DNA from 3 places in the Aliirhizobium cellulosilyticum genome. Region 3 is predicted to be linked to each of the others. Evidence: riboswitches for the same ligand, from Rfam matches in the RefSeq annotation. Region 3 holds a riboswitch; each other region holds the start of a gene.

Region 1 (6,029 bases), on a different contig from region 3:
CCATCAAGCGCGCCCGTTTCCTCGGCCTGCTGCCGTACGTCGTATCGTAATTGATACCGGACCCGCTGATCAAAAATCAGCGGGTCTACTCCCTTCCGCGTTGGGCGCGGATCGGAAACGAACTACAAACCCCATGTTGGGGATGAAGTGCCTGTGAAAGTGATTCAGGCCCGTCCCCTAACTGCTTCATCCGGCAGGACAGCGAGAGCGTAATGAACAAGACACAGACAGTGCTGCCCACCGGCATTCTGGCCGGCGTCGTTGCCACCCTCCTCGTGATGGGTGCCGGCACGCAATCGTCTTTTGCCGCCGTTCTTTATGCCGCCTCTGCTCTTCCGATCTTCATCGCCGGCCTTGGCTGGGGTAACCGCGCAGCCATTACCGGCATCGTCACGTCGGGCATTCTCGGCGCAGTTCTCATCTCGCCGATCTTCGCCGTCACCATGGCGATCTTTACGCTGATCCCGGCCGGCTGGCTGTCGCATCTCGCCAATCTGGCGCGTCCGGCCTCCGAACTCGGTGGCCCCGACAATCTGCTCGCCTGGTATCCGATCTCCGACATCCTGCTGCATCTGTGCGGCCTCGTGACGATCGCCGTCATCGCGCTTGGCGTCGCCATCGGTTACGGACCGGAACTTGTCGGGCAGATCGTCGACGTGCTCGGCTCCGCGCTGCAGACGCAGGAACCCGGCCTGTCGCTTACCGCTGCCGATATCGGGCAATTGAAAAGCACGATGCTGCTCACGTTGCCGATGGTTCAGGGCGGCATATGGGTCATCCTGCTGTTTGCAGCCTTCTATTTCGCCATGCGCATCGTCTCGCGCTCGGGCCGCGCGCTTCGCCCGCGTGAAGACATGCCGTCGGCGCTGCGCATGAACCGCCATGCGATCTACATTTTCCTCGCCGGCATCGTCATGACCTTTCTGGGCGGCGTACCGGCAATGATCGGCGCCACAATCTGCGGTACATTCGGCGCAGGTTTCCTGATGTCGGGTTTCGCCGCCATCCATTTCCGCAGTCAGGGCAAGGACTGGCGCCTGCCGGTCCTCGTGCTCGCATACCTCTCCTCCATGCTCGTCATTCCTGCCTTCGCGATCCTCGCTCTCGGTCTCACGGACACCCGCCGGACCATCGCGCTGACGCCGGCAAAGGGCAGCACGGATCAGAACACAACCAATCCAGACAATTGAGAACTAGAAAGGAACTCCAACATGCAAGTCATCCTGCTTGAACGCGTACCGAAGCTCGGCCAGATGGGCGAAACCGTAAAGGTTCGCGATGGTTACGCTCGTAACTTCCTGCTGCCGCAGGGCAAGGCACTTCGCTCCAACGAAGCCAACAAGAAGCGCTTCGAAAACGAGCGCGCAACGCTCGAAGCTCGTAACCTCGAGCGCAAGGGCGAAGCCCAGACGGTTGCCGACGCACTCGCCGGCAAGACCTTCGTCATCGTTCGTTCGGCTGGCGAAACCGGTCAGCTCTACGGTTCTGTTGCTGCTCGCGACGTGATGGACGCACTGGCTGCAGAAGGCTTCAACGTCGGCCGCAACCAGGTCGACCTGAACCACCCGATCAAGGCAATCGGCCTGCACGAAGTAACGCTCCACCTGCATTCGGAAGTCGAGATCCAGATCTCGGTCAACGTTGCCCGTTCGGCCGAAGAAGCAGAACGTCAGGCACAGGGCGAAAGCCTCACCTCCGCTGACGCCATCTACGGCGTTGACGAAGACGCACTGCGCCCGGAAGACTTCTTCGATCCGGAAGCTGACCGCGACGGCGACGAAGAATAATAGACCTCTCGCAGATTCGTCTGCGACAGCGCCCGGCCTCACGAAGGCCGGGCGTTTTTTTGTCTCTTTTTGCGGGTAAGATAGCGTTTGCTCCGGTGAGTCGCGGCCTGTTCGCACCACTCCTGCGACGTCGGCCCGAATGAGGCACAGTCAACCGGATTTGTCGCTTCATTACGTTTTTTGTTTCGCGTAAATGACGCCCGCTGTGGATATCTGTGGGTAACATCCGAAGGCAAAATGCACGGTTTCGGTGCGGTCCAGTTATCACTAGAACCGAGGCCTTGAACGGACAGGACGGGTAGAAGATCATGAACGAAGTTCCGCGCAACATGGGGTCGCTCAGCAACAAGGATGCAGCGCCGCACTATCGCGAGGCGCCGAACAATATCGAGGCGGAACAGGCGCTGCTCGGCGCGATCCTGGTCAACAACGACGCCTATTACCGCGTCTCGGATTTCTTGAAGCCGCCGCATCTCTACGAACCGCTGCATCGCAAGATTTACGAGGTTGCCGGCGACATCATCCGCATGGGCAAGACTGCCAACCCGATCACGCTGAAGACCTTTCTTCCGGCCGATGACAAGGTGGGTGACCTGACTGTTGCGCAGTATCTCGCACGTCTTGCCGCCGATGCCGTCTCTATCATCAATGCGGAAGACTACGGTCGGGCGATCTACGACCTGGCGCTTCGCCGGGCGCTGATCACCATTGGCGAAGATGTCGTCAACATCGCCTATGATGCGCCGCTCGACATGCCGCCGCAAAGCCAGATCGAGGATACCGAACGCCGCCTTTTCGAACTGGCGGAAACCGGCCGTTACGACGGCGGCTTCCAGTCGTTCAACGATGCTGTTGCGATCGCCATCGACATGGCGGGCCAGGCTTTCGAGCGTGACGGCCAGCTCTCTGGTATCTCAACCGGCATCATGTCGCTCGACGGCAAGATGGGCGGCTTGCAGCGCTCCGACTTGATCGTGCTCGCAGGACGCCCCGGTATGGGCAAGACCTCGCTTGCCACCAATATCGCCTACAACATCGCCGCGGCTTACGAGCAGGAAATCGCCCCCGATGGCTCGTTCAAGGCCAAGAATGGCGGCGTCGTCGGCTTTTACTCGCTCGAAATGTCGTCCGAACAGCTGGCCACCCGTATCATCTCCGAGCAGACGGAAGTTTCGTCGTCAAAGATCCGTCGCGGTGACATTACCGAGGCCGATTTCGAAAAGCTGGTCGCCTGTAGCCAAATGATGCAGAAGGTGCCGCTGTTTATCGACCAGACCGGTGGTATCTCGATCGCCCAGCTATCGGCGCGCGCCCGCCGCCTGAAGCGCCAGCGCGGCCTCGATTGCCTGGTGGTCGACTATATCCAGCTGATGACCGGTTCGGGCAAGTCGGGTGAAAACCGCGTGCAGGAAATCACCCAGATCACCACGGGTCTGAAGGCGCTCGGCAAGGAACTCAACGTGCCGATCATCGCGCTGTCACAGCTATCGCGCGGTGTCGAAAGCCGTGAAGACAAACGCCCGCAGCTTTCCGACCTTCGCGAATCAGGCTCGATCGAGCAGGATGCCGACGTCGTGCTCTTCGTGTTCCGTGAGGAATATTATGTAAAGAACATGGAGCCCCGCGACTTGGCCGATCCGAAATACCCGGAATGGGAAGCACATATGGAGCGCGTCAAGGGTACGGCCGACGTCATCATCGCCAAGCAGCGTCACGGACCGACTGGCACGGTCAAGCTCGCCTTCCAGTCCGAATTCACGCGCTTTGCGGACCTCGCCGAGCCGAGCTTCACGCAATACGAAGAACCGTGATCGAACAGCCTCGCCGGCAGTACACCGGCGAGGCTGAGAGTCGCGGGCTAACTCAGGCCGCGTTGTAAAGCCGTCGCGTAACGAAGCCTGAACCGTTCAGAGCATTCAGGGTCTTGGCGATGGCAAGTACGGCCAGGTCCGCCAGCGGCTCGATCAGCACGATCGACATATAGGCAATACCGAACGTGCCGATCGCCACAAGATTTTCGCTTGCGAAACCGGCACCATAAAAGGCCCAGAAAGCCACCCAGGCGACGACACCGGCCTGATAGGCGGTCGATAGCTGGAGCGCCTGCCTATAGGTGAGATCGACATAGGCCGTGCCTGGCGAAATGATACGATCCGCCAGCGCTTTCACCGCAAACAACGGCACCAGCAGCGTCGTGACGTTCATTCCAAACTGCGGCAGGTCGGCCGGCGCAAAGAACAGTCCCTGTATCGCCAGACCAAGCGCCAGCCCGATTGCCGCCGGTGCTGCGCCGAACAGCAGGAACAATGTCGATCCGAGAATGAAATGCACCTCGGACACGCCGACCGCATAATGCGGCAGAAGTTCGAAGAAGGAAAAGACTGCTACAGCGGTGATGGCCGTACGCGCGGCCAATGATGCGAGACCCTGTTGCCGGATCGTGTCTCGCGCCAACTTCAACGTGAAAAGTCCCGCCCCTGCTGCAGTGGCGTAGCTCAGAATGATTTTGGCCCCGTCTACGAGGCCCGGTTCGATATGCATATGTGCTCCTGTCCGTCACACCCGACGGTCGTTGATTGATAAGATACACACGGTCGGTCTCCTGACTCGCGGGTCGATGCCTTGTCGAACCTTCCCATGGCGCGAGGCCACAGTGGTGTTTCGCAAAGCTCGCCGCTCACAGTCGCGGGGGCGGTCGGGTTCAACAGATGCTGCCCTTGTTCCCATGCGGTCAACGGATGTCGGCCGCACCATGTGCGGGAATGGGGTAGCAATTTCCCGCAGAGGCAGCAAACAACCGCAGCCGAAATCGCACCAATCTACCGCTGTCATAGGGTCGCATGCAGCAAGAATGGGTCATCGGCGTTGCTACGCGCACTCCTGGGCCTTCAGCCATTTGCGAATGCGCGCTCTTGCATTGGCATAGGGCGACGCGGTGTTGAACTGGATCATGCGCCCCTTGGTCCACTTGCCGTACCAGCCTTTGCCGTAAAGCTCGTCATCTGACCGGTTGCTGATTGTCGAGACCAGTTGCTCTTTCACCGTCCTCAGTCGTTCCAACCGCTCGGGCCAGTCCAGTGCGTCATGGTCTGCATAGAATTTTTGGGCAAGCGGCCCCAGTTCGTTCCACTTGAACCCCATCTCCGGAAAATCGACCGCTTCACCCCGGTCATCCCGATCGAGCCATTTCAGCACCAGTTCGTTCCAGCCGATGAGGTATGCGACGAGATCCGCCGGGCTCATCATCGAGCCTGCCATGTGGCCCTGCATGGATGCCTCTCTCGCCCGGACCTTCGGAACGCTGGCAAGATCGTCCCAAAGCCTGTTGAAGGTCGTGGAGATCGCCGCAAGAAGTTCCTGCCTGGAACCGGGTACAGCCATGGAGCGCCTTCAGATGCTGTTCGAATACAGCATCTAAGCTACGCTTCTGTCCACAGGATATGAAGCCGTCCGGCTGTCGCAGCCGGACACCGACCCTAGGATTGCTGCACTATTATTGTGGTGTCAAAAGCCTGTACGGAGAACCTTATTCTTCACCCGCGGCCTTTTTCCAGCCGGCAAAAAGGTTAGGATCGGCCACTCCGCCTTTCAAAAGCATATTCAATTGAGACCGCCATGACAGAACAGACCGATTTTGACAGCGACGAAACCTATCCGGATGATTTCGATATCGCGCCCGTGAGATTGACGGTCGATCTCGGCGCACTTGTCGACAACTGGAAGGAAATGGCGCGCCGCTGTGGAAAGGCTTCAACCGCCGCAGTCGTCAAGGCGGATGCCTATGGTCTCGGGCTTGAGGATTGCGGTACCGCGCTCTATGAAGCCGGCGCACGGGATTTCTTCGTTGCCGCGGTGCAGGAAGGCGTAACCTTGCGCACCTACGCGCCGGATGCCCGCATCTACGTGCTTTCCGGCATATGGCCGGGCCAGGAACGGATGTTTTACGAAAACGATCTGGTCCCGGTGATCATCTCCGAGGAACAGCTGGCCTTCTGGATGTCGGTCACCGCCGAACATGGCGACCATCCTTGTGCGCTACATATCGATACCGGCTTCAACCGGCTCGGCCTTCCCGCGGAAGAAGCGATCGCCTTTGCCGAGGATGTCTCGCGGCCGGCAAGTTTCTCACCCGTTCTCGTCATGTCGCATCTTCACAGCGGCGATTCGCCGGCCTCTCCGCTCAACCGATCACAGCTTGAGTCTTTCCAACGGGTTGCTGCGGCTTTCGAAGGCGTTCCGACA
Region 2 (6,029 bases), on a different contig from region 3:
TGAAGAACCGCTTCGGCATTGCCCGGCCGCGGATCGCGGTCGCCGGCATCAACCCGCATGCGGGCGAAGACGGTGCAATCGGCCTCGAGGATCAGGAGATCATCCATCCCGCTATCGTCAGGCTGCGCGACGAAGGCCTGCATGTGTTCGGGCCGCTGCCGGCGGATACGATGTTCCATGACGAGGCGCGTTCGCGTTATGACGTCGCGGTCTGCATGTATCACGATCAGGCGCTTATCCCGGCGAAGGCGCTGGGCTTCGACACGTCCGTCAATGTCACGCTCGGCCTTCCCTTCATCCGCACATCTCCCGACCACGGCACGGCCTTCGGCATTGCCGGTCAGGGCGTGGCGCGCGAGACGAGCCTCGTTGCAGCACTGAAGCTCGCAGCCGAACTGGCGGTGAATACAGATGCAAAAATTCCCGCATTCGGCGTAACCGTCTGATGGCAACTCTTGACGGACTCCCGCCGCTTCGCGACGTCATCCAGCGCCATGGGCTGGATGCGAAAAAGTCGCTCGGCCAGAATTTTCTCTTCGACCTCAATCTCACCCAGAAGATCGCCCGCTCGGCCGGTTCGCTCGAAGGCGTGACGGTGTTCGAGGTCGGTCCCGGCCCGGGCGGCCTGACGCGTTCCATTCTTGCGCTTGGCGCGAAGAAGGTGATCGCGGTGGAGCGCGATGCGCGGGCGCTGCCGGTGCTTGCCGAAGTCTCGGATTTCTACCCCGGTCGTCTGGAAGTCATCGAAGGCGATGCGCTGAAGACCGATTTCGCGGCTCTTGCGGCAGAAAAGGCCGATGGCGGGCCGGTGAAGATCATCGCCAACCTGCCCTATAATGTCGGCACGCAACTGCTCCTCAACTGGCTGTTGCCGGAAAACGGAAAATGGCCGCCCTTCTGGGAAAGCCTGACGCTGATGTTCCAGAAGGAAGTCGGCCTGCGCATCGTTGCGGACGAGGAAGACGATCACTACGGCCGGCTCGGCGTGATCTGCGGCTGGCGGACGGATGCACATATGGTGTTCGACGTGCCGCCGCAGGCCTTCTCACCACCGCCGAAGGTGACGTCGACCGTTGTGCATCTGACACCGAAGGCCAAGCCCCTGCCCTGCGATGCCAACAAGCTGGAACGCATCACCCACGCCGCCTTCGGCCAGCGCCGCAAAATGCTGCGCCAGAGCCTGAAGCCGGTCGGCGGCGAAACGCTGCTCAACAAGGTCGGTATCGATCCCCAGCGCCGCGCAGAGACGCTTTCCGTCGAGGAATTCGTTGCATTGGCCAACGCGCTTTAAGGCGCGTCGGCCACGGCGATCAACACAGCCTCAGTTCACGAGGCCTTGCGTTCCCAGCTTGCGAAGGGATCGGCAAGGTGCGTCCAGAGTTCCGGAGTGAATGCCGGAGCCTCAATGAGACAGCTATCCAGCTCGGTTCTGATCTTCTGTTCATTCATAGGGTCGGCACCGATAAAGACGACCTCCTGTCGCCGGTCACCCCAGACGGGATCGAGATAGGGTTTCATCATCCGAGCAAACTCAGGCGTCTGCGGCCAGCGTTCCTTCGGAACGGCAGACCACCACAGTCCCGTCCGGCCGGTGCGGACCAGAGCACCGGCCTGGCTGATTTCGCCGACGAAATGCGGACGTGTCGCCAGCCAGAAGAAGCCCTTGGCACGGACGACACCCGGCCATGACCTGTCGATGAAGCGCTGGAACCTCGCCGGGTCGAACGGCCTTCTGGCGCGGTAGACGAAGGAGCGGATGCCGTATTCCTCCGTCTCCGGCACATGGTCCTTGAACCCGTGCAGTTCCTTGAACCAAAGCGGGTGCTGTTCCGCCTTGTCGATATCGAAACGGCCTGTGCCCAGAACATCCCTGAGGTCCACCTTGCCGAAATCCGTCTCGATCAACCTGGCATCGGGATTGAGCGCCACGATGATTTTTCGCGCGGCGTCGCGTTCGTCCGGCGTCGCGGTGCCGATCTTGTTCAGCACCACCACATCGGCGAATTCTATCTGCTCGACCAGAAGATCGACGATCGTGCGATTATCGCCCTCACCTGCCGTTTCGCCACGATCGGCAAGGAAGTCACCGGAACCGTAGTCTTTCAGAAGATTGGCGGCATCGACGACGGTCACCATCGTGTCCAGTTTCGATATGTCCGAAAGGCTCTGGCCGTTTTCATCCCGAAAATCGAAGGTGGCGGCGACCGGCAGCGGTTCGGCGATGCCGGTCGATTCGATCAGCAGGTAATCGAACCGCCCCTGCTCTGCGAGCGCACGCACTTCCTTCAGGAGATCGTCGCGCAGCGTGCAGCAGATGCAGCCATTGGTCATCTCCACCAGTCGTTCCTCGGTGCGCGACAGATTGGCGCCGCCGTCGCGCACGAGGGCTGCGTCGATATTCACCTCGCTCATGTCGTTGACGATCAGCGCGACGCGCATCCCCTGCCGATTGGCGAGAATGTGGTTGAGCATGGTCGTCTTGCCGGAGCCAAGGAAGCCGGAGAGCACGGTGACGGGGAGCCTATTTTTCATCGCAGATGTCCATTGCAGCTTTTGTTACGTTATACTATTACGTCATCATGTGATCGAGACGCTGTCAAGCCATCGGGTTGGAAGCGGCTCATCACGCAAGTTCACTGGACAAGCTCCGGTGTGTCTCCTATCAAGGGCACGCTACGGTTCTGCATTCGCAGATGAAAAGGGAACGCGGTGAGGTCTTTTTGACCGAGCCCGCGACTGCCCTCGCAACTGTAAGCGGCGAGCCTTTCGTCACATCCACTGGTTTTTTGACCGGGAAGGAGACGGCAAGGCGCTCGAGCCGCGAGTCAGGAGACCTGCCGTCAGCTTTGGGCCTAACCAATACCGGACGAGGTGTTCCGGCAGGGAGAATGATATGACGCAAGCGACCCCGTCGCCCGCCATTTTGATGTGGACCGCAGAAGCGGCCTCGCATCGTCCTGCCTTTCATCCCGGCAAAGCCATTTCCTTCGAAAGGACAGGACATGAAACTCGGCTTGATCGCCGCACTGTTTGCGGTTTCCACCGCAGCGCTTCCCGCAACCGCATTCGCAGCCTCGACCAGCTATCCGCTGACGGTTGAAAATTGCGGACAGAAGGTGACCTTCGACAAGGCACCCGGCGAAATCGTTTCCATCGGTCAGGGCATGACCGAAATTCTCTATTCGCTCGGCCTTGCAGACAAGGTTGCCGGCACGGCCGTCTGGGTCGGCCCTGTGCTGCCGCAATATGCCGAGGCGAATGCGCAGATCAGACGGCTTGCCGACAACGATCCGAGCTTCGAATCCATCGTCGGGCTGGAGCCTGATCTTGTCGCCGCAGAATTCGAATGGCATGTCGGTCCGATGGGCTCCGTCGCCAAGCGCGAACAGTTTTCCGATATCGGCGTCAACACCTATATCTCGCCGGCCGATTGTGTCGCCAAGACCAATCTTGAAGGCGGCGATGGCGTGCGCAAGGAACTGTTCACGATGGACCTGATCTATCGGGAAATCGCTGAATTGGCCGAAATCTTCGACATCCAGGATCGTGGCGACACGCTTATCGCGGACCTGAAGGCCCGTGAAGCCGCCGCCGTCGCCTCGATCAAAGGCGCGGAAGCGAAGAACCTGCCGATCGTCTTCTGGTTCTCCAGCAAGGAAACCAAGGGCGATGCCTTTATCGCCGGCAAGAACAGCGCACCGGCCTATATCCTCAAGACGCTTGGCGCGAAGAATGTCGTGACGACCGAAGAGGAATGGCCGCTGGTCGGTTGGGAAACGATCGCTGAAGCCAATCCCGCCGTGATCGTCATCGCCACCATGGATCGCCGCCGTTATGCCGCCGATGATCCGGCGGTAAAGGTTTCCTTCCTCGAAAGCGACCCGGTCGTCAGCCAGCTCGATGCGGTGAAGAAGAAGCATTTCGTGATGATGGACGCGCAGTCGATGAACCCGACGATCCGCACGATCGACGGCATTGAAACGCTTGCAAAAGGCATCCAGTCCTTCGGACTTGCGAACTAAGCCATGCCGCCTGCACCGCCCGCCATCCGGCCGGGCGGTGTTTTCCGGCACCTCATCCGTCATCCGAAAGGACAGGACATGAAATACGGCCTGATCGCCGCTCTTGTTGCGCTTCCCCTCAGAGCCCTCACCTCCACGGCATTCGCCGCCCCGACCGCATACCCGCTGACGATCGATAATTGCGGTTCGAACGTCGTCATTGAAAAGGCTCCGCAGAAAGCCGTGGGCCTCGGCCAGAACAGTACCGAGATCCTGCTGATGCTCGGCCTTGCCGATCGCATGGCCGGAAGCGCCATCTGGGTCTCGCCGGTTCTGCCGGAACTTGCAGCCGACAATCAGCAAGTCCACCGCATCGCCAACAGCACGCCGAATTTCGAGGCTGTGGTGGCGCGAGACCCGGATTTCATCGCCGCGCAGTTTCTCACTTCCGTCGGACCGCAGGGCCGCGTCGGCACGCGCCAGCAGTTTGCCGATCTTGGCGTGCCGAGCTACGTGTCTCCTACCGATTGCGCGGTGACGGATAACGCGGTTTCGGATGGCAGCCGCAAGAAGATGTTCTCGATGGACCTCCTCTATCAGGAGATCGGCGAGCTTTCGCGCATCTTTGATGTGGCCGATCGCGGGGAAAAGCTGATCGCGAATATCAAGGCCCGCGAAGCTGCCGTACGGGCGCGCGTCGCAGACAAGGCCAAGGATGTCAGCCTCGTCTACTGGTTCTCGTCACCGGAAGTCGCAGGTGATGCCTGGATGGCCGGTAAGAACGGCGCTTCGGGTTACATCACTCAGGTTCTTGGCGCGAAGAATATCGTCAGTTCCGAGCAGGAATGGCCTCTGGTCGGCTGGGAAGCCATCGCCGCCGAGAACCCGACGGTGATCGTCATCGGCACGATGGACAGGCGCAATCAGGGTGCCGACGATCCGGCAGTCAAGAAGCAGTTCCTCACCACCGATCCGGTCGTCAGCAAGCTCGACGCCGTCGAAAAGGGCCATATCGTCGAGATGGATGCGCAAGCGATGAACCCGACCGTCCGCACGATCACGGGTCTGGAAACCGTCGCCGCATCCCTTGAAAGCTTTGGATTGCTGAAGTGACTGCATCCCGCATCAGGCTCTGGACCGCCGGCGCTGCCGGCGTCCTCCTCGTCGTCGCCGCCCTTCTCCTCGCCATGACGGCGGGGGTTGCGATCGGCGAGATGACCATTCCAATGAAAACCACGGTCGCGGCAGTCACAAACCGTCTCGGCCTCACGGAGATCGCCGTGCCGCGTATCCAGGAAGCGGTGATCTGGGATTACCGTCTGTCACGCTCGCTGGTTGCCGCCTTCTGCGGCGCCGGGCTGGCGTTGTCCGGTGCGATCCTGCAGTCGCTCTTGCGCAATCCGCTGGCGGAGCCTTACGTGCTCGGCATATCGGCAGGCGCGTCGACCGGTGCCGTCTCTGTCATGCTGCTCGGTTTTGGCGCAGGCGCGATCTCGCTGTCGGCGGGGGCTTTTGCCGGTGCACTGCTCGCCTTCGCCTTTGTCGTGATGCTCGTCAGCGGACGGCAGACGGCGGACAGGACGATCCTTGCCGGTGTGGCGGCCTCGCAGCTCTTCAATGCGCTGACCTCCTACATCGTCTCGACATCGGCGAATGCCGAGCAGGCCCGCAGCGTAATGTTCTGGCTGCTCGGCAGCTTCGCCGGGGTGCGCTGGCCGGATGTGGCGCTGTCCGCCTCGGTGGTCAGCATCGGGCTTGTCGTCTGCATCTGGCATTCCCGCGCGCTCGACGCCTTCACTTTCGGCGAGGATGCCGCCCGTTCGCTCGGCATCGCGGTCCAGCGTGTTCGCGTCGTGCTGCTGCTCGTCACCGCGCTGATGACCGCCACCATGGTCAGCATGGTCGGTGCGATCGGCTTCGTCGGGCTGGTCATCCCGCATGCCGCCCGCTTCATCGTCGGGCCGGGCCACATGCGGCTCCTGCCTGCCTGCGCGCTTGTCGGCGCGTTATTCATGGTGGTCGCCGATA
Region 3 (6,029 bases):
GCAAGCGATACGATGACGTCATTGCCGCCGGCGCGTGGTGTCTGTCCGCCGACAAGACCGGTATTGCCGGTCTGCGGCACGATGGCGGTGCCGGTTTCGCTGGCGAGTTTCAGGATCGCCGAGACTTCCTGCGTCGAGGCAGGCTTCAGAAGCAGCGGCGAGGAACCCTTGTAGAGACCACGATCCTCCACCAGATGCGGGGCAAGGCCTGCCGCATCGCGGATCACATTGGCATCTCCGACAATCGCGGCAAAACGGTCAATCAGTCCCGAAGCCATCTCTGAACCGGCCTTTGCGCTCTCGCCCGCTGCATTGTCCATTTTCATTCCTCTCCGTCGCGTGGTGCGGCTGCCCGTCCCAGCCTGTCATTGATCGCTTCGCCTAGTCCCTCGTTCGGGATCGGCGCAACCGCGATGCTTGAGGCACCGCTGGCATCCGCGCGCTTCAGGTATTCGAACAGGTTGGCGGCCGCCTGCGCAAGGTCGGCGGATGGGCTGAGGTCGAGATCGATCGCAGCCTTTTCCGCACCGGCAACCGGCTGGCCACCGAAACGGATCAGCGCTTCGCCCGGTTCGATCGCCGTCGCGTCGAGACGCACGCTAGCGCCCGGCGCATAATGCGAGGCGAGCATGCCCGGCGCCTCGATGATCGCGGCAGGGCCTGAGCGGCGCTCAAGGTCACGCCCGGCAGCGTCGGCGATATGCATGGCCGCAAGACCACCGGGCCTGAGAAGCAGGATCGCGCCGGTTTCGGGATCGACGCGGATGATCGTCGACTCGACGCCGACTGGCGAAGAGCCGCCGTCGATGATCAGTTGAAGCTTGTCGCCGAGGTCGTCCATCACATGGCGTGCCGAGGTCGGGCTAATCTTGCCGGACGTGTTGGCGCTTGGTGCCGCAAGCGGCCGGCCGAAATCGCGGATCAGGTCGTTGGCAAAACCTTCCGGGCAGCGAAGCCCGACCGTTTCCAGCCCCGCGGTTGCCAGCGGATGGATGGTGCTGTCTTTCCTGAGCGGCAGGACAATGGTCAGCGGACCGGGCCAGAAGGTTTCGGCCAACTTTCTCGACGCCGGATCGAACACCGCGTACCGCTCGGCCATCTCGATATCGCAGACATGGCAGATGAGCGGATTGAACTGCGGACGCCCCTTGGTCTCGTAGATGTGCGAGATCGCATCGGCGCGCGTCGCATCCGCGGCAAGGCCGTAGACCGTTTCGGTCGGAATGGCGACGGGAAAACCGTCATTGAGCACGCGGCTTGCCTCGCTGATGGCGCGCTGGGGCTCATGGGTGATGTTTATGATTTCGGCTGTCATGCCGCTGTCAATACAGCGGAGTGCCCGTGCTTTAAAGCCTTTTGATGATTTCGCGCACTGCGGCACTGGGCGCGCCGAGCATCAGAACGTTGCGCATCGCATCGCGCGGGCTGTTGGTCTGGAACAGAAGCCCGTTCTTGCGCCATGTCCGGTCGATCCGCGCCTGTTCGCCTGCTTCGCCTTCCACCGCGACGGCGAAATACATGCGGGAATTCCGTGGATTGATTCGGGCGAAAAACACCTCGTCGCCGCCGATCTCGGAAGAGAAGTTGGCGATGTAGAATGACCAGCTGACCATCGCATCCTGCGAAAAGAAGGTACGTGCTGCGGTCACATGGCAATAGCCCAGATGCGGGCTACCCTCCAACGTGCGGTGAAAGATGATCTTCGGCAGGTGGATAGACCGGTGAAAGCTGTTCAGCCGCTTATGCGTGGTTTCGCCGGCCGTTTCGAGCTTCTTGCCTGTCTTTTCAGCCACTTCGTCATGGGTGAGATAGCGACGTTCGTCGGGAACCCAGACAGGGCGGGAGCGTGGAATTCTGCCGGTTCGCAGGAATTCCGTATGGGCATTGCCGCTGCTTGGCGGCATCATCAAGGGCCTGGGCCTGTTGACTTCGTAATAACGGAGCTGTCCTGGCATGGTGGCGGCTCTTCCCAATGAATTTTCAAGAACACTATTAGCAAGACCTTAACAGTCGGTTTCTCCCGCAATCGGATGCTATTGCGCGATCGTCGCCAATGCAGTGGCCGATGTCGCAATGTCGTCTATGCGACAGGCCGGCGTCCCGCTTAAATATGACAAAGCTCAAGGTGCCGCCTCGCTAGGGGAGGCGGAGAATTGGGAAGCCGGCGGGTCGCAGAGATCTATCCGGCGCTGCCCCCGCAACGGTGGTGGAGTTGAAGGCATGGTAGGGGGCGACCCCGGCCACTGGGACAGAGCCGAACGGCCGACCGGGAAGGTGCCATGCAGTCCTTTTGGGACAACTCCTCAGCCCGGAAACCAGCCTGAGCTTGATGACACCGGTCGCGGAGGGCGCACGGGACGGGAATTGGCTGCATTGATTGTTGCCGGCTTGTCCATGCCCTGAAGCTTGCTTGTATTGCGAGGAAGCATATGGACATTCACAATCAGGTTCTGCGGCAGCTGAAGAACCGCCGCGAAGGTTTCAGCCTGGAACAGCCCTTTTATATCGATCCCGATTATTACAAGCTCGATCTCGAGATGATCTGGTATCGCGACTGGCTGTTTGCCGGCCACGATTGCCAGATCAACAAGGCGGGCATGTATTTTACCCTGCAGGTTGGCGACTATCCGGTTCTCGTCATCCGCACGCGCGAGGGCGATATCCGCGCCTATCACAATACCTGCCGCCATCGCGGCCACCGCGTCTGCACCAAGGAAACGGGTTCTGCGACCCGCCTCGTCTGTCCCTATCACCAGTGGACCTACCAGCATGACGGCTCGCTGATGTCGGCCCGTCATATGGGCGAGAATTTCGACAAGAAGCAGTTTGGATTGAAACCCGTCCACTGCCAGGTGGTTGCTGGCTACATCTTTATCTGCCTCGCAAAGGAAGCCCCGGATTTTGCTCCGGTTCGCGCAACGGTCGAGCCTTACATGGCGCCGCATCGCCTGCCCGAAACGAAGGTTGCTGCCCAGAACACGATCATCGAAAAGGGCAACTGGAAGCTCGTCTGGGAAAACAATCGCGAGTGTTATCACTGCGCCGGTAACCATCCGGAACTCTGCCGCACCTACCCGGAAGCGCCGACTGCGACCGGTGTGCAGGGCGCCGGCGACGATCCGTTCATTTCCGAACACTGGAGCCGCTGTGAAGCGGCCGGCCTGCCGAGCACGTTCAACATGTCGCCGGACGGCCAGTTCCGCGTGGCGCGCATGCCGCTGATCGAGGATGCCGAAAGCTACACGATGAACGGCCGTCCCGCAGTTCAACGGTCGCTCTCCGACGACGTGACGATTTCCCATATCGGCACGATGCTTCTGTTCCATTACCCGACCACCTGGAACCATATGCTGGTCGACCACGCGATCTCTTTCCGAGTCATCCCCATCGGGCCGGAAGAGACGGCGGTCACCACCACATGGCTGGTCCACAAGGATGCGGTGGAAGGCGTCGATTACGATGTCGAGCAGCTGACCCATGTCTGGAACATGACCAACGACCAGGACAGGCAGATCGTCGAGGAAAACGCCTTCGGCATCCGCTCTCCCGCCTATGAACCCGGCCCTTATTCCGAGGCGCATGAAGGTGGTGTGATGCAGTTCGTTGAGTGGTATTCGAACTTCATGATCGATCGCCTGCAGGGCAAGGACAGCACGCTTTACGCGGTGGCGTGATACTGAGCGCTCCTCCGCAATGTGCCGTCAGTTTGCGGAGGAGCCTGTTTTTACGCTGAGTGGGACGTACGATCACTCCCGATTAAGGCGTCGAAGGCTTGGTGTCTTTGGGTCGCAAGCCAGGCCCGAAAGGAAATGATCTCGGGATTGATCTCGCGCATCGCAGCAAGGTCCACGTGATCCGCCAGCGGGCCGTTATCCAGGATCGCCGCAAGCTGACCAAGATCGCTATTGGCGGCAAGGACTTCATCGGCAAAGCGGGAATAGATGACCGGACGACCGGCGGCTTCGCTGAAGATTTCCCCCAGCTGGCGCCCTGTAACCGTATCGCTCGCGATCTTAATCGTCCGTCCGCTGAACCGTATGCCATCGGCAAAGATCGCGGCGACGAATTTCCCGATGTCTTCCACGGCAATCAGTTGCATCGACTGGTCCGGCCTGAGGAAGAATGTGTACCGGCCTTCTGAAAGGCCGAATGCCGGGTTGATCAGCATATCCATGAATATCATCGGTCTGATTATGGTTGCGGTGACCGGCAGCCAACGGATATGCGCCTCGATCCGCGGCTTGGCGTCGAAACGGGCGATCCCGGTCGGTGTGTCGCCGGAACTGGCGCCCGAGGAATAGACGAGATGTGCGACGCCGCTTTCGGCCGCAAGATCGGCGATCCCGCACCCTATCCGTACCTCTTCGGTCTCTGACAGGTTGGCCGGTAAGACGCTGAACACGCCATGGGCACTGTCCATCCCGGCGCGAAATGTATCGAGATCGGCAAATGATCCTTCAACCAGTTCGGCACCCGCCTGACGAAGGGCGACGGATTTGGGGGCCGCAATGTCTCGCACAATCGCGCGAACGGGCCATCTTGCCTTCAAAAGCGCTTCGGCGACCGCTCCACCCTGCCGGCCGGTGGCGCCGAATACCAGGATTGGACGCTTGTCTTCTTTCATCTGAGAACCCTCGTGGTGAACACGGGGTCTCCATATATACTGTTGAAACACAGCCGGAAGACGGCACTATTTTCAGCCTCGGGCACACGGGTGATACTCTTGGACAATTCAGGTCGGAGCAAAACCGAAAGGCAGTTGACGCGCGATCAGGCTTTCCTGCCGCAACCTGCTAACGGAGTATGCGGGCGTCTGGGTGACAAGTGGACGGTTCAGGTCATCTGGCGCCTCTCGCTGGCAGAGGGTCGAAGGCTCCGTTTTTCGCATCTGAAAAGGGAAATCGACGGCATCACGCAGCGCATGCTGACACTGACGCTACGCGGCCTGGAACGCGACGGTTTCGTCAGGCGACACTATTTTCCCGAGGTGCCGCCGCGCGTCGAATACGAGCTGACCGAATTGGGAGCCGGCATACTGGCGTCTCTTCAGGCGCTGAATTTCTGGATCAGGGACAACTTCTCCCGCATCGAGGAAAACCGGCGCGTTTTCGACGAAGCCGGCGAATAGGGCATCTGGCATTCCTCTGCCAGGGAATATGGCGTGGAACAAATTGGTATGTATCACGTTCTAAATCGCTGATTATATGTCGAGGAAACATTCCCATGAACGCATTCCGCATGCGCATTGCCACCGCCTTAACGGCAGCGGCCGTTCTTGCTACGAGTTTTGTTCCGGTTTCGGCCGCACCTGTGATGCCGGTGGCACCGATGGCGGTGCAGGCCTCCGCCAGCCAGGCGACCGAGGTCCAATACCGTCGCGACGATCGTGACCGCCGCTATTATCGCCATGATCGCGATCGCCGCCACTACCGCCATGATCGACGCGCCTATCGGGAAGGATATTACAACGGCCATCGCGGATATCGCGAGCGCCGCCAAGGATATCGCTATCACAACGGTTACTGGTTCCCGCTGGCAGCATTCGGTGCCGCTGCGATTATCGGCGGCGCCATCGCCAACCAGCCGCGTGCTTCGGGGGGCAGCCATTATCAGTGGTGCGCCAATCGCTACCGGACTTATCGAGCTTCGGATAATACCTATGTCGCCAGCGCCGGCGTCCGCCGCTCTTGCGTTTCGCCTTACAGGTAAGCGGATATCATGACGAACAAGCCCGGACGCTCACGCGGCCGGGCTTTCACATTTCCGCGCATAGCATGCATTCAGGACAAAAATCCTAGCGTTGGAATGTTTGTTGACTATCCTGTGAGTTGGTGGCGCGGGAGGCGTCACCTCTTCAACTAAGGGAATGGAGAGTACGAAATGACTCTGTTCAAGAAATTTGCCGTTGCAGCTGTTTCAGCCGTCGTTCTTGCTGGATCACTCGGAACCGCGCAGGCGCTGCCGCTGCCAGCCGCACCGAATGCGCAGTTCGTATCCGACGTAAGCAACGTGCAATATTATCGCGACCG

What was found. Region 3 has a riboswitch for cobalamin ahead of GGE33_RS10785 (aromatic ring-hydroxylating oxygenase subunit alpha). Riboswitches for the same ligand answer to the same signal wherever they lie in the genome.
Region 1: another riboswitch for cobalamin. It lies ahead of GGE33_RS20685 (energy-coupling factor ABC transporter permease); the one in region 3 lies ahead of GGE33_RS10785 (aromatic ring-hydroxylating oxygenase subunit alpha).
Region 2: another riboswitch for cobalamin. It lies ahead of GGE33_RS20585 (ABC transporter substrate-binding protein); the one in region 3 lies ahead of GGE33_RS10785 (aromatic ring-hydroxylating oxygenase subunit alpha).

The regions. Positions count from the first base shown of each region.
Region 1 covers NZ_JACIGW010000005.1:294,280-300,308, forward strand. Annotated here, with positions in the region: gene rpsR (30S ribosomal protein S18) at 1-50, shown strand, start outside; gene GGE33_RS20670 (DUF2232 domain-containing protein) at 213-1,190, shown strand; gene rplI (50S ribosomal protein L9) at 1,212-1,787, shown strand; gene GGE33_RS20680 (replicative DNA helicase) at 2,096-3,598, shown strand; gene GGE33_RS20685 (energy-coupling factor ABC transporter permease) at 3,651-4,328, opposite strand; cobalamin riboswitch at 4,363-4,557, opposite strand; gene GGE33_RS20690 (ClbS/DfsB family four-helix bundle protein) at 4,656-5,168, opposite strand; gene alr (alanine racemase) at 5,403-6,029, shown strand, end outside.
Region 2 covers NZ_JACIGW010000005.1:275,509-281,537, forward strand. Annotated here, with positions in the region: gene pdxA (4-hydroxythreonine-4-phosphate dehydrogenase PdxA) at 1-446, shown strand, start outside; gene rsmA (16S rRNA (adenine(1518)-N(6)/adenine(1519)-N(6))-dimethyltransferase RsmA) at 446-1,291, shown strand; gene zigA (zinc metallochaperone GTPase ZigA) at 1,327-2,532, opposite strand; cobalamin riboswitch at 2,660-2,856, shown strand; gene GGE33_RS20585 (ABC transporter substrate-binding protein) at 3,003-4,022, shown strand; gene GGE33_RS20590 (ABC transporter substrate-binding protein) at 4,101-5,114, shown strand; gene GGE33_RS20595 (FecCD family ABC transporter permease) at 5,189-6,029, shown strand, end outside.
Region 3 covers NZ_JACIGW010000002.1:387,003-393,031, reverse strand. Annotated here, with positions in the region: gene GGE33_RS10800 (FAD-binding oxidoreductase) at 1-320, opposite strand, end outside; gene GGE33_RS10795 (L-threonylcarbamoyladenylate synthase) at 323-1,315, opposite strand; gene GGE33_RS10790 (DUF6656 family protein) at 1,347-1,955, opposite strand; cobalamin riboswitch at 2,106-2,338, shown strand; gene GGE33_RS10785 (aromatic ring-hydroxylating oxygenase subunit alpha) at 2,430-3,674, shown strand; gene GGE33_RS10780 (NmrA/HSCARG family protein) at 3,725-4,624, opposite strand; gene GGE33_RS10775 (winged helix-turn-helix transcriptional regulator) at 4,760-5,128, shown strand; gene GGE33_RS10770 (BA14K family protein) at 5,224-5,709, shown strand; gene GGE33_RS10765 (BA14K family protein) at 5,881-6,029, shown strand, end outside.